Regions from separate parts of the Sphingomonas sp. AP28 genome, predicted to be linked through region 3. Evidence: predicted binding sites of a transcription regulator. Region 3 holds the regulator's gene; each other region holds the start of a gene.
The links. The regulator LexA, encoded in region 3, represses DNA repair genes until DNA is damaged. The targets are predictions, from matches to a motif close to GTTCCNCNCTTGTTCT.
Positions count from the first base shown of each region.

Region 1: the regulator LexA is predicted to act here: its motif matches at 1,755-1,770, upstream of AC1MH0_RS18295 (ATP-dependent helicase).
Region 2: the regulator LexA is predicted to act here: its motif matches at 1,708-1,723, upstream of radA (DNA repair protein RadA).

Region 1 covers NZ_CM155283.1:3,945,977-3,950,961, reverse strand. Annotated here, with positions in the region: gene AC1MH0_RS18305 (inorganic phosphate transporter) at 1-960, opposite strand, end outside; gene AC1MH0_RS18300 (UrcA family protein) at 1,235-1,564, opposite strand; gene AC1MH0_RS18295 (ATP-dependent helicase) at 1,783-4,065, shown strand; gene AC1MH0_RS18290 (L-rhamnose mutarotase) at 4,086-4,427, opposite strand; gene AC1MH0_RS18285 (SDR family oxidoreductase) at 4,539-4,985, shown strand, end outside.
Region 2 covers NZ_CM155283.1:3,719,298-3,724,282, reverse strand. Annotated here, with positions in the region: gene radA (DNA repair protein RadA) at 323-1,693, opposite strand; gene AC1MH0_RS17115 (glycosyltransferase family 4 protein) at 1,797-2,948, shown strand; gene AC1MH0_RS17110 (DUF2218 domain-containing protein) at 3,086-3,379, opposite strand; gene AC1MH0_RS17105 (PadR family transcriptional regulator) at 3,376-3,966, opposite strand; gene AC1MH0_RS17100 (replication-associated recombination protein A) at 4,254-4,985, shown strand, end outside.
Region 3 covers NZ_CM155283.1:821,049-826,033, reverse strand. Annotated here, with positions in the region: gene AC1MH0_RS03595 (ComEC/Rec2 family competence protein) at 1-1,513, shown strand, start outside; gene lexA (transcriptional repressor LexA) at 1,800-2,474, opposite strand; gene AC1MH0_RS03585 (molybdopterin molybdotransferase MoeA) at 2,543-3,724, opposite strand; gene AC1MH0_RS03580 (energy transducer TonB) at 4,306-4,985, shown strand, end outside.

The DNA.
Region 1 (4,985 bases), 1.0 Mb from region 3:
ACCATTGGCATGCGCGCGGTAGGCGGCCGATGCGGCCTGCGCCGACTGCACGAATGCGGGCATCGCGCTCTCGGGCATCGTCCGGTTGAGCGCATAGGCGGTCGGCGCGCAGCCGATCAGGATGAGCATGATCAGGCCCATCCCCTTTTGCCCGTCGTTGCTGCCGTGCGCGAAGCTGACCGCGGTGCAGGTGCCGATCAGCAGCGCACGGATGCCGCGCGGCGGTGGCGTCTGGCCTTCCGGCGCCTCGTACAGTTTCTTGTCGTGCAGGAAGAGTTTCATCACGAGCAGCAGCAACAGCGCACCGACGAACCCAATGATCGGGCTGAATGCGAGCGCGGAAAGGACTTTCCAGACCTGCACCATGTCGACGCCCGACGTGCCATCCGCACCGCCGCCGTTGATGATCTGGTTGGCGAGGCCGACGCCGAGGATCGAGCCGATCAGTGCGTGGCTCGACGAATTGGGCAGCCCCGCCGCCCAGGTCGCGAGGTTCCAGACGATCGCCGCGAGCAGCAGCGCGAAGATCATCGCGAACCCGCCGACGCTGCCGACGTTGAGGATAAGGTCGACCGGCAGCAGCGTCACGATCGAATACGCCACCGCGCCCGACGACAGCATCACGCCGAGGAAGTTGAAGAACCCCGACCACACGACCGCGAGCGGCGCGGGCATCGAATGCGTGTAGATGACGGTCGCGACTGCGTTGGCGGTGTCGTGGAATCCGTTCACGAACTCGAAACCAAGCGCGATCAGCAGCGCCAGCGCGAGGAACGCGAACGCCCCGCCCGCCAGGCTCTCGCCGACCTGCGCGGTGTCGAACGCGATGCTGAACCCGGCATAGGCAAGCCCGCCGATCAGCACGGCGAGGAATATCCACCGCCCCGCCGGGTGCAGCGAATGGTCGAGCTTGGGACCGGTGTGCGGCATCGACGCCTTCGCGCTCGAATCAGCCGTCATCGCGTCTGGTGCAAATGTGGAGGTTGCCATGGGAATGTGCAGTCGGCCCTTACGATGACAATCTTATGACAGATACAAATCAAGCGACGCTTCGGCCTGATATGGGACGCCGCCTTATCGATCCTCCCCCGCCAGGGGGGAGGTGGCACCGAAGGTGACGGAGGGGGTGAACACGGCACAGCGGTTTCCCCTGACCTCCCCCTCCATCCGGCAAGCGTCAGCAAGCTCTCCCTCGTGGGAAAGATCGTTCGCGGGAACGCGTCGCCTCAAGCCCTCAGCGTACCGCACCGATGCTGGCGAGTTGCGTCCCGCTCCGCCCGAACAGCGCGGCCATCTTCACGTCCGCATCGGCGGTCATTTCCTTGCGGCACTGGTGCGCATCGGCGAGCGCATCGAGACCGCTGGTACGCGGCTGGCACGCACTGGCGATCGCCGATCGCAGCCGACGCTGGAATGCGGACCGCCCTGCGTCGTTGGACAGATCGAGGCCCGCACGCGATACGCGCACCGACACCGGCTCACGCACGGAACTGGCCGACGCGGCCGTGGAAAACAGGCACGCTCCGACGATCGCCGCCGAAGCGACGCTGATGAAAAGCTTCATGATGATGTTCCTCAAATGGTCCTGCGGTCCGCAAGGCTATGCCTGCGGGCGACGGCGCCAGCGCGTCGGGACACCTTTCTGGGTGCGGCATCTCCGACCACGAACCACGTCGCTGCGCATCCCCTAGGCGCGGTTCGTGACATCTGCGCGACGGTTTGGCAACGTTTCAAAGGTTGCCCGATCGGCCCCCGTTCCCTACCTGTTCACCGGTGAACCAGATCGCCCAAACGTCCGCGCCGCAAGCAGAACCGCCTTATCTCCGCGGCCTCAATCCGCCGCAGCGCGAGGCGGTGCTGACCACCGACGGCCCAGTCCTGATCATCGCCGGCGCCGGCACCGGCAAGACCGCGGCGCTGACCGCTCGGCTCGCGCACCTGATCTTTACCAAGAAGGCATGGCCGTCCGAAATCCTGAGCGTCACCTTCACCAACAAGGCCGCGCGCGAGATGCGCGAGCGGGTCGGTCGGCTGGTCGGCGATGCGGTCGAGGGCATGCCGTGGCTTGGCACCTTCCACGCGATCGCGGCGAAGATGCTGCGCCGCCATGCCGAACTGGTCGGGCTGCAATCGAACTTCACGATCCTCGATACCGACGACCAGTTGCGTTTGCTCAAGCAGCTGATCCTCGCCGCCGACATCGACGAAAAGCGCTTCCCGACGCGCAGCCTCGCCGGGCTGATCGACCAGTGGAAGAACAAGGGCCTCGTCCCCGCCGATATCGATGCGGGCGAGAGCGAGCGTTACGCCAACGGCCGCGGCGGCGAGCTGTACCAGCAATACCAGACGCGGCTGATCGCGCTCAACGCGTGCGATTTCGGCGACCTGCTGCTCCACATGCTGGTGATCCTGAAGACGCACCGCGACGTGCTCGCCCAGTATCAGCAGCGCTTCAAATACATCATGGTCGACGAGTATCAGGACACCAACTCGTCGCAATATCTCTGGCTGCGGCTGCTCGCGCAGGAGCGCAAGAATATCGCCTGCGTCGGCGACGACGACCAGTCGATCTATTCGTGGCGCGGCGCGCAGGTCGAGAACATCCTGAAGTTCGAGCGCGACTTCCCCGGCGCGAAGGTCATCCGCCTCGAACAGAATTACCGCAGCACGCCGCACATCCTCGGCGCCGCGTCGGGCGTGATCGCCAACAACGGCGGGCGGCTCGGCAAGCAGCTCTGGACCGAGCGTGACGTCGGCGAGAAGGTGAAGGTCATCGGCGTCTGGGACGGCCCTGAGGAAGCGCGGCGGGTTGGCGAGGAGATCGACATCGTCCGCCGCTCGGGCAAGAGCCTCGACGAGGTGGCGATCCTGGTCCGCGCGCAGCACCAGACGCGTGAGTTCGAGGACCGCTTCATCGCGATCGGCATGCCGTACAAGATCGTCGGCGGCTTCCGCTTCTACGAACGCGCCGAAATCCGCGACGCGCTGGCGTACCTCCGCGTGGTCAACCAGCCCGCGGACGACCTCGCCTTCGAACGCATCGTCAACGTCCCCAAGCGTGGCCTCGGCGACAAGGCGGTCGCGCGCATCCACCAGCTCGCGCGCGCCACCGGTACGCCGCTGACCACCGCCGCCGCGCGCATCCTCGACACCGACGAACTGACCGGGGCTGCGAAGAAATCGCTCGGCCGGCTGGTCGGCGACATCGCGCGCTGGCGCGACATGGCGACCAGCCTGCCGCACGCCGAACTCGCGCGGCAGTTGCTCGACGAGAGCGGCTACACCGCGATGTACCAGGCCGAGAAATCGGTCGAGGCCACCGGCCGCCTGGAGAACCTCAGCGAGCTCGTCCGCGCGATGGAGGAGTACGACTCACTTGGCGCGTTCCTCGAACACGTGTCGCTGGTGATGGACAACGAGGGCGGCGCGCAGGATCCGCAGGTCACGATCATGACCATCCACGCCGCCAAGGGGCTCGAATACGACACGGTGTTCCTGGTCGGCTGGGAGGAGGGCCTGTTCCCGTCGCAGCGCTCGCTCGACGAAGGCGGCGTGAAGAGCCTGGAGGAGGAACGCCGCCTCGCCTATGTCGCGATAACCCGTGCCCGGCGACTGGCGGTCATCATCCACGCCGCCAACCGCCGCATCTACGGCCAGTGGAACTCGTCGATCCCCTCGCGCTTCGTCGCCGAACTCCCCGCCGAACACATCGACACGGAAACCACGATGTCCGGCGGCGCGAGCCTTTGGCAAGCCAACTGGTCCGACCGGGCCGATCCGTTCGCAGATGTCGCTCGTGGCACGGGCCGAGGCCCCGGCTGGCAACGCGCGTCGGGCACCGGCAGCACTTTCTCCACCAAGCCCGCCCGCGTCGTCGAAAGCCGGTCGAGCGCGATCAGCCTAGGCAACAAGGGCCGTGACGATCTCTCGCTCGGCATGCGCGTGTTCCACCAGAAGTTCGGCTATGGGCTGATTGCAGAGATCGAAGGCAACAAGCTGGAGATCGACTTCGAACAGTCCGGCCGCAAGCGCGTGATGGACAGTTTCGTGACGCTCACGCCTTAACGGCATCAACCGGAAAAAGATCAGCCGGCGGCCTGGTCCGCGAGCGAGAAGATCCGCTCCATCACCGCCCATTTCGGCCCGTCCGCAGCGATCGGCTTCTGATAAACGTCCATCGCCGTCTCCCAGGACGCGACGACCGGCTGCAACGCTGGGTCGGCCGCGCGTGGAAAATCGTCTTCGACCTCCGCGATCATCACGAGCCGGTCGGCCACCTGCCAGATCTCCATCTCTCGATAGCCCCGCTGGACGATGTCGCGCACGACCTCGGGCCACACGGCGCCCGGCGCGTGGCGTTCGCGATAGGCGGCGATCAGGGCTGCGTCATCAGCGAGGTCCAGCGCGGTCACGATGCGATACGTCACGGAAATTCCTTCGATACGGCGTACTACCGCGACCATAGCGCCGCCGCCCCTTTTCAAAAGTCACTTTGACTAATAAAACCAACGAAACGCACAACACGCGCAGGAGATGGAATGAGACTGTCCGGCAAGACCGCGGTAGTGACCGCGGCGGCACAAGGCATCGGCCGCGCCACCGCCGAACGCTTCCGCGACGAGGGCGCACGGGTCTTCGCACTCGACCGCGACGACGATGCGCTGCAGGCGATCGACGGCGTCGACCGTCTCGTCGTCGACTTGCTCGACGCAAGCGCGATCGCCGCTTTGCCCGCAACGATCGGCGACATCGACATTCTCGCCAACGTCGCCGGCTTCGTTGCAGCGGGCGACATCCTGCAAGGCAGCGACGACGACTGGATGCTGTCGTTCGACCTCAACGTCCACGCGATGCACCGCATGACCCGCGCGTTCCTGCCCGGCATGCTCGCGCGCGGCGGCGGTGCGATCGTCAACATGAGCAGCATCGCGTCGAGCGTGAAGGGCATCCCCAACCGCTACGCCTACGGCGCATCGAAGGCAGCG
Region 2 (4,985 bases), 1.3 Mb from region 3:
TCGATCAGTGCGTGACGATAGCAGTGAGTGCACCACCCCGGCGGAGGCCGGGGCCCAATTGGAGCGGTCGTGATGGCTAAGCGCGGCGATCGCCAGCAGCGTTTCCCAATTGGGCCCCGGCCTCCGCCGGGGTGGTGCTGTCCTTTGAATAAACCGTGCCGAACAATCAAAAGGGTGACCAGGTACGCGGCTTTGAGCGCTAATTACCCTATCGGCCATGAAAGTACGGCTCAACACCGTCACGACCGCTGCCATGTTCTCCCGCGAAGGCGGGAGTCCAGTCTGGGTCCCCGCCTTCGCGGGGAAACAAGGTTTCTGGTGCCTAACCACGCCCCATCATGTGGTCGACGAACGACGCCAGCGTCTTGAACCCCGAGAGTTTCATCCCGCTCTTCTCACCCGTCATCGACGCCGGCACCAATGCGCGTTCGAAGCCAAGCTTGCTCGCCTCCTTCAATCGAAGCGGCCCATGCGCGACCGGGCGGATCTCGCCCGACAGCGCCACTTCGCCGAACGCCACCGCGTCGACCGGGACCGGTCGCTCCGACATCGCCGAGATCAGCGCCGCCGCCACCGCCAGATCCGCCGCGGGATCCTGTACGCGGTAGCCGCCGGCGATGTTCAGATACACTTCGGCGTTGGAGAAGCTCAGACCGCACCGCGCTTCCAGCACGGCCAGGATCATCGCGAGACGCCCCGAATCCCAGCCGACGACCGCACGCCTCGGTGTCGCACCCGACGCCAAGCGTACCGTCAACGCCTGAATCTCGACCAGCACCGGCCGCGTTCCTTCGAGCGCCGGGAACACCGTCGCCCCCGTCATCGCGTCGTCGCGGTGGGTCAGGAACAGCGAGGACGGGTTGCCGACCTCCGCCAGCCCTTCGGTCTGCATCGAGAACACGCCGATCTCGTCGGTGCCGCCAAAGCGGTTCTTGATTGCGCGGAGGATGCGGTATTGATGGCTGCGCTCGCCCTCGAAGCTCAGCACCGTGTCGACCATGTGCTCGAGCACGCGGGGGCCGGCGATCGAGCCGTCCTTCGTCACGTGCCCGACCAGGACGACGGCAGTCCCGCGTTCCTTTGCGAAACGGATCAGCTCTTGCGCCGACGCGCGCACCTGGCTGACGGTGCCGGGGGCGCCTTCGATCAGGTCGGAGTGCATCGTCTGGATCGAATCGATCACGAGCATCGCCGGCGGTCGCGTCTGCAATGTCGTCAGGATGTCGCGGGTCGAGGTCGCCGCCGCGAGTTGCACCGGCGCATTGCCGAGCCCGAGCCGTCGCGCGCGCAACCGAACCTGATCCGCCGCTTCCTCGCCCGAGACATACGCGACCGACTGCCCGGCAAGCGCCATCTTCGCCGCCGCCTGCAACAACAGCGTCGACTTGCCGATCCCCGGATCGCCGCCGATCAGCGTTGCCGACCCCTCGACGAACCCGCCCCCCAGCGCACGATCGAGTTCGGCGATGCCGGTCGCCATCCGGTCTGGCAGCTTGATTTCGGCATCGAGCCCGACGAGCTGGATCGCGCGGCCGCCGGTCTGAAGATTATGCTTCGAATGGAACGGCGTAGCGGCAGTGTTCGCCTCCTCGACCAGCGTGTTCCACTCGCTGCAATCGGCGCATTGCCCCGCCCAGCGGTGCGATACCGATCCGCAGGCCTGACATACGTAACGCTTCTGGGGTTTCGCCATGCCCCCGATGTACGAGAACGATACGGGAACATCAATGGGTGGCGGCCGGCCTATGTTGCGGATTTAGTGGCGCTTGGCGGCGCACGGCGTTATCCGCGCGACGATGCACGCCACCGACCTGCGCATCGCCCTGTTCAGCGGCAACTATAATTACGTACGCGATGGCGCAAACCAGGCGCTGAACCTGCTCGTCGGCCATCTGCTGGCGAAGGGCGTGACGGTGCGTGTCTATTCGCCGACCAACGCCAGGCCCGCCTTCCCGCCGACCGGCGATCTGGTCGCGGTGCCGTCGCTGCCGCTGCCTGCCGGGCGCGGCGAATACAAGATGGCGCGCGGGCTACCGGCCGCGATCCGTCGCGACCTGGATGCGTTCGCGCCGAACATCGTCCATGTGTCGGCCCCCGATTTCCTCGGCCACCGCGCGATCAGCTATGGCCGCCGCAACGGCATCGCGACGGTCGCCTCGCTGCACACGCGGTTCGAGACGTATTTCCGCTATTACCGGATGGCGTTCTTCGAACCGATCATGGTGAAGATCCTGACGCGCTTCTACAACCGCGTCGACGAAGTGCTGGTGCCGGGCCGCGGCATGGCGGAGATCGTCCGCGACTGGGGCGTGACGACGCCGACCGCGATCTGGTCGCGCGGGGTGAACCACGATCGATTCACGCCGACACGCCGCGATCTCGAGTGGCGGCGCGCGCGGGGAATTGCAGACGGCGAGGTTGCTGTCGGGTTTCTCGGGCGGCTAGTAAAGGAGAAGGGTCTCGACGTTTTCGCCGACGTGATCCGGACGCTGGAACAGCGCGGCGTGCGCCACAAGGTGCTGGTGATCGGCGAGGGCCCCGCGCGGAGCTGGTTCGCGGAGCGTGTACCGGGGGCGATCTTCGCGGGGTTCCAATCGGGCGACGATCTCGGCCGCGCGGTCGCGTCGATGGACGTGTTCTTCAATCCGAGCGTGACCGAGACGTTCGGCAACGTGACGCTGGAGGCCATGGCGGCGGGTGTGCCCGTCGTTGCCGCTCGCGCATCGGGTGCGGTCGGATTGGTCGATGACGGCGTGACGGGGTTTCTCGTGCCGCCGACGGATATTGCCGGGTACGCGGATGCGATCGGGCGGATCGTCTCGGAGCCGGGCCTGCGCGAGACGATGGGCTGGGCCGGGCACGACAAGGTCGCCGGGTATCTGTGGGATACGATCAACCAGACCGTCCTGGACACGTATCTCGAGGTGATGGCGCGGCGGGGTAAGTGATGCCCTGATCTGCCCCCCTCCCTGAAAGGGAGGGGTTGGGGGTGGGTCGGCTTCCGCATGTTCAGGCGTAGATGGCTCGAACCGGCCTACCCACCCCCGGCCCCTCCCTTTCAGGGAGGGGGCAGGTTGCACTTCGCTCAGGGCGCGGTCACCCAGTCGAACGTCAACGGCGCCTCGCGGAAGGCGAAGCGGTCGAGGTGGCTCGACACCACCCCACGCATCCGCTCGACGTCCTCTGCCTCCGGCACCGTCAGCGCGACGTCCAGCGTTTCGCTGTCCGCGCGCATCTCGAGCACGGCGCCGTTCGGGAAGGCGATGCGGCCTTCTTCCTCCGAGAAGGTGACCTCCATCTTGTGGCTCCAGTGCTTGGCAAGCTGCTGGAGATACTTGCTCGCCGAATGCGTCGGCACCCTCGCGACCGAGACGCTCACTTGAGCCGCTCGATCTTCTGCGCCGCCTCGTCGAGCAGCGCCGCGACTTCGTGCAGCGTATCCTCGTTGACGTCCTCGCGCATCAGCCGGTGCTGGAGCACCTGCCGAAGATTGCCCATCGCCCGCCGGATCGGCGCGCCATCGGTCCGCTCGGACTCCGCCCCGACCGCCGCCAGCCGCGCGAACAGACCGTCCACCACGGCCGCATTCTCGGCGAGATGCGCGCGGCCCTCGTCGCTCGCCGCAAAGCGCTTCTTCGCGCCTTCCGACTGCTGCTCTTCGATCAGGCCCATCTCGTCGAGCATGCTGAGCGTCGGATAGACGACGCCCGGGCTCGGCGCATAGCCGCCCCCGGTCAGCCCCTCGATCTCGCGGATCAGGTCGTAGCCGTGGCGCGGTGCGTCGGCGATTAGCTTCAGCATCACGAGCTTCAGCTCGCCGCCATCGAACAGCCGCCGACCACGCCCTCGTGGGCCGCCACCCTGCTTCCAAGCCGCATGCTCGGGTCCGTGGTCGCGACCGCCATGCCTGTGACCGTCGCCCCGCGGGCCACCGGTCCAAGCTCCATATCCCATACCAAAACGCATTTGAGTGTTCTCCGATATATCTTCATTCATGGATTGCGATATATCGCAGACTGTTTCGGGTTCAAGAGGGGCGACGAAAAGATTCGCTTTTTCAGGTCCGTCATTTCCGCGGAGGCGGGGACCCCGACCTTCGGACCGCACGAGCGTGCAAAGCCGTCAGCCAGTATGGATCCCCGCGTGCGCGGGGATGACGATGCGTATGAAGCTGACGAAGTGTGTCAGGATGCTCAGCGCGCTTGGCTGGCCGGCGGATGGGCAAACCGCCCCCCGGCCCCTATCTTCCGCCAATGGCCGATCTCTTCGCGGGCTTCGAACCCGCCGCCCCCACCGAAACGCATCCCGAAAACGCGCCGCTCGCCGATCGCCTGCGTCCGCGCACGCTAAGCGAGGTGGTCGGGCAGGATCACATCACCGGCCCCGAAGGCGCGATCGGCAGGATGGTGTCGGCGGGCCGGCTGTCCTCGATCATCCTGTGGGGCCCGCCCGGCACCGGCAAGACGACGATCGCGCGGTTGCTCGCCGACGCGGTCGACCTGCGGTTCGTCGCGATCTCGGCCGTCTTCTCCGGCGTCGCGGACCTCAAGAAATCCTTCGCCGAGGCACGCGAGCATGCCAAGATCGGTAAGCGCACCTTGTTGTTCGTGGACGAGATCCACCGCTTCAACCGCGCGCAGCAGGACGGCTTCCTGCCCTATGTCGAGGACGGCACGGTGACGTTGGTCGGCGCCACCACCGAGAACCCGTCGTTCGAACTCAACGCCGCGTTGCTCAGCCGCGCGCAGGTGCTGATCCTCGAACGGCTCGGCCGCGGTGCGCTCGAACAGTTGCTCGACCGCGCAGAGACTGAGATGGAGCGTCCCCTGCCCCTCACCCCGCCCGCCAAGGATGCGCTGATCGCCAGCGCCGACGGCGATGGTCGCTTCCTGCTCAACCAGGCGGAGACGCTGTTCTCGGTAAACCTGCCCGAACCGCTCGACCCCGCCGGACTGTCGAACTTCCTGCAACGCCGCGTCGCAGTG
Region 3 (4,985 bases):
GGCGATGCGCCGCGCCTGGCTCGCGCATCTGCTGTCGGTAAGCGGATTGCACATTACGGCTGCGGTCGCGGCGACGATGCTGATCGTGTTGCGGTTGCTCGCGCTTAGTCCCAGGCTGGCGCTGCATGCGCGTTTGCCGTTGATCGCGGCGCTTGCCGGGGCGGCGGCAGCGATCGGGTACACGTTATTGACGGGAAGCCAGGTTCCGACGATCCGGTCGTGCGTCGCCGCGCTGCTCGTGCTGGCGGCACTGGCGATGGGACGCGAGGCGATGACCTTGCGCCTCGTTGCGGCGGGGGCGGCGTGCGTCATGCTGGTGCTCCCCGAATCGGCGGCGGGACCCAGCTTTCAGCTCTCGTTCGCGGCGATCACCGCAATCATGGCGCTGCACGAACATCCGACGATCCGCGCTTTTTTCGGACCGCATGAGGAGGGACGAGGCCGTCGTCTCACACGGGGCGTCGCGTCGCTGCTTCTCACGGGGCTGCTCGTCGAGTTCGCGCTGATGCCGATCGCGGTCTACCATTTCCACAAGGCGGGCTTGTACGGCGCGTTTGCCAATATAGTCGCGATCCCGCTGACGACGTTCGTGGTCATGCCGCTGGAGGCGCTGGCGTTGCTTCTGGATGCCGGCGGACTTGGGGCGCCGATCTGGTGGCTGGTTCAACGGTCGCTCGACGCGCTTCTCTGGCTCGCGCATGTCGTCGCCGGCGCGCCGGGATCGGTCCGATCGTTGCCCGCGATGCCCACGGCGGCATTCGCCTTGATGATCGTCGGCGGTATCTGGATCGCGCTATGGCGAACGCGCTGGCGGCGGCTGGGTTTACTGCCGCTCGCGGCTGGGGCGGTCTGGGCACTCGCGACACCCGCCCCGGACATTCTGATCACCGGCGACGGTCGCCACGTTGCGGTACGGACGGCCGCGGGGCTGGCTATGCTGCGCGATCGGGCGGGCGACTATACGCGGGACATGCTCGCCGAGAATGGTGGGGTGGGCGGCGAGCCCTTGTTGATGGCGGACCAGCCCGATGCGCGGTGCAGCCGCGATCTGTGTATGACCGACATCGCCTCTCGGGGACGGCCGTGGCGGATACTTGCAACCCGCAGTGCCTATATGGTCCCGATCGCTGAACTCATCGCCGCTTGTCGCACCGCCGACGTCGTCGTCAGCGAACGCGGTTTGCCGAACCACTGTGTGCCGCGATGGCTGAAACTGGACCGCCGTGTTATGCGGCATACGGGCGGCATCGCGCTGACCTTGGGGACGGGGACGGTCGTGACGATATTGAACGCCGGCGACCGCCACCCCTGGCGCGATCCGCCTGTCCTTGAGCGTCCTGCGCATCTTTTCAGATCGCGGCACGCTGAGTTTCACGATGGTACGTCTGGGTTTCGGGCCAACCGAAGTCGCTGGAAGAATGATGTTCACGCGAAAGCGCAAAGGCGCGAAGATGATGCGGTTCGGGAGACCGTCCCGAACTCCGCGAGCGATCGGGGAGCGTCGTCGCCTTGACCTCTTCGAAGTGAAGGTAGGCGCCCCCCCAAATGCAACATCTTCGCGCCTTAGCGCCTTCGCGCTATCCAAATCATCAGCCGAAGCACGCGGTGGTCGGCGTTGAACTTTCTCGCGGAGACGCGGAGCAGTGTCTCAGACGATGAACCGGACCAGTTTAATGGCTGTCCGGTGATTCATCCGTCGTCGTTTAAATCAGCCGGTTCTCCCCAAGCGCAACACCTCCGTGTCTCCGCGCCTCCGCGTGCACAAGATCTTGCGACCGCGCAGAGTAGGAGGCGGCGGCTCAGTCGTAGCGGCGGAGGATGCCGGAGAGTTTGCCTTGGACGCGGACTTGGGCGGGGGCGTAGCGTTGGGGGTCGTAGGCTCGGTTGGCGGGGTCGAGGCGGACCATGGCGCCTTCGCGGCGGAAGTATTTTAGGGTGGCTTCGCTGTCTTCGATCAGGGCCACGACGATCTCGCCGTCTCGCGCCGTTTCGGTGCGGCGGATCAGGGCGTAGTCGCCGTCGAGGATGCCGGCTTCGACCATCGAGTCGCCCGAGACTTCGAGAGCGTAGTGTTCGCCCGTGCCGAGCAACGCGGCGGGGACGGCTAGCATAGTGCTGCCTTCGAACGCCTCGATCGGGACGCCGGCGGCGATGCGGCCGTGGAGGGGGATCTCGATGACGTCGTTGGCCGGTTGTGGCGTCGCGGCGGCGGGGGCGGCCTTGACGTTCGACGCCTTCGACGGCGTTTTTTTCTCGGCACGCTCTGGCATTCGCAGCACCTCGAGCGCGCGCGCGCGGTTCGGCAGGCGGCGGATGAAGTTGCGCTCCTCGAGCGCGCTGATCAGACGGTGGACGCCCGACTTCGACTTGAGGTCGAGGGCGTCCTTCATCTCCTCGAACGACGGCGAGACGCCGGTATCGTTGAGGCGATCGTTGATGAAGCAGACGAGTTCGTGCTGCTTGCGCGTGAGCATGGCGGTTCTCCGTCCGGAACAGACTGGGAACTTCTATGGAACATAATTAACGCCGTCAAGCGCTCGCTTCACGCGATCACAAGGATTTCCGCCGATTCGCCTGTCTTTGCAACCGGAGCGTTGCCGGGGCGGACGATGAGGCAGGTAGAGCGGGCTAGTGTCAGGAGCATCGAGCTGTCCTGGATCGTCGAGGCATAGGCTTTGCCGTCGCGCAGTTCGGCGCGGAGATAGTCGGTGCGGGCGTTGTTCGCGAGGAGGTCTTCGCCGAGCAGCGCGTGGGTCGACTGGGGGAGCGGGTTGCGTGCGCCCGCCATGTGCGCGACGACGGGTTTGACGAACAACGTCGCGGTGACGAACGCGGAGACCGGATTGCCGGGGAGACCGAGCACCATCATCTCGCCGATCCGGCCGGCCATCATCGGCTTGCCGGGGCGCAGCGCGATCCGCCAGAAATCGATCGTCCCGCCGGCGGCTTCGATTGCGGGACGGACGAGGTCGTGGTCGCCGACCGATGCGCCGCCGGTGGTGACGAGCAGGTCTGCCTCGACGCTGGCGAAGGCGTCGCGGAGGATCTCGAGATTATCGGGGAGGATGCCGAGATCGACGATGTCGACGGGCATGTCGGCGAGCATCGCGGCGAGCATGATGCCGTTCGATTCGGGGAGCGCGACGCCGTCGGTGGTCGAGCCGGGGGGGACGAGTTCGTCGCCGGTGGCGGCGACGGCGACGCGGACGCGGCGGTTGACGGTGAGGCTGCCATGGCCGCCGGTTGCGGCGACGGCGATGCGCGCGGGGCTGAGGCGGTCGCCGGCGGCAATCAGGCGGGTGCCGGTCGAGAAGTCGAGGCCCTTGCGGCGGGTGTTGCGGCCGAGCGTTGGCGGGCCTTCGCCGGCCAGGATCAGGGTTTCGCCGTCACGCGCGGCTTCTTCCTGGACCATGACGGTGTCCGCGCCGTCGGGCATGGCGGCGCCGGTGAAGATGCGGGTGGCTTGGCCCGGGGCGACGTGGCCTGCGAAGGGGCGACCGGCGGCGCTTTCGCCGATGACGGTCCAGGGGCCGGGGAGGTCTTCGAAGCGGATCGCGTAGCCGTCCATCGCCGAGAGATCTGCGGCGGGCTGCGTGCGGCGGGCGAGGATGTCCTCGGCGGCCCAGCGGCCGGCGGCTTCGCGTAGCGTCACGGTCTCGTGGCCGACGCGGGGGGCCATGGTGAAGAGGCGGGACTGGGCTTCGGCGACGGGGACTAGGGTCATGCGTAAGGCTCTGTTTCTGGGCGGCTCTCCTGCTGGAAGTGCAGGAAGTTCACACGCTGGGAGACATTTGGCGGGCGCGGTTCTGAGGTTCAGGTTTGGAACGGTCTCGTCCGGTGGAAGGTCCGGTGGGAGGGGATAGTTTTCGGGTGTCTGGCGCTTTGCCATGGGTTTGGGATGTAGGACAGATGTTGTCGAGACTCCGGTGGGCGGCGGGACGGTCCGTTGCTCTCTGCGATGCTTGATATCGAACATTTGCGACATCCTTCTTGTTCTCCCGCGAAGGCGGGAGCCCAGACTGGGTCCCCGCCTTCGCGGGGAAACATCGGTTTGGCGGGCGTCGCGCTTCGTTACTGTGACCTTCCCAATTGGGCCCCGGCCTTCGCCGGGGTGGCGCTGGGGGGATGGTCTGCCGCCACTTTCTTCCGGGCCGGCGAGTGGATGCGCGTGATCGCCTGTCGCCTCTCCAAACGCTCGGCCAGCGCGGGTTCATCGCTTGCGGGGCTTTGTTTGGGGGAAAGACACACCAGATCAGTATGATGACACGCAATCAGCCTCGGGCGAGAGACAGGATCGGGGCGGCGGTGGGTGCTGTCCTGTTGCAGGGGGTGCTGGGCTATGCGCTGCTTAACGGGCTGGTGGTGCCGATGCCAGCAGCGGTGAGCGATGCGTTGAAGGTGTTCGATGCGGCGCCGCCTCCGCCACCGCCGCCCGAGGAGAAGGTGCGGCCTCGGCCTTCATCTAGCCGCAAGCCGGAGGGGGCCGCGTCGCCGCCTAATTTGAAGTCGAAGGCTACGGAGGTGGTGGCGCCGCCCCCGGTGGTGCCGGTTGTTATCCCGCCGCCGGTCGTGGTTGCGGAGAAGGCTGGAGTCGGGGCGCAGGCTACTGCGGGCGCTTCGGATGTGCGCGGGCCGGGTACCGGGAGTGGCGGAGTCGGGAATGGCACCGGCAGTGGGGGATATGGCGATGGCGACGGTGGAGGTGGCGCGGAGACACCGCCGGAGTGGCGCAGCGGGCGGTTGCGGGATTCGGATTATCCACGGGAGGCCGCCGAGACCGGGATCCGGGGGCGGGTGTTTGTGCGGTACTTGGTCGAAACCAATGGGCGGGTGTCGGGGTGCCGCGTGACCCGGTCGAGCGGGAGCCGGGTGCTGGATAATTTGACGTGCCGGCTGATCGAGCAGCGGTTTCGGTATGATCCGTCGCTCGATGCCGCGGGCCGGCCGGTCGAGTCTACGATCGTGGAAAGCCACGACTGGTCTAT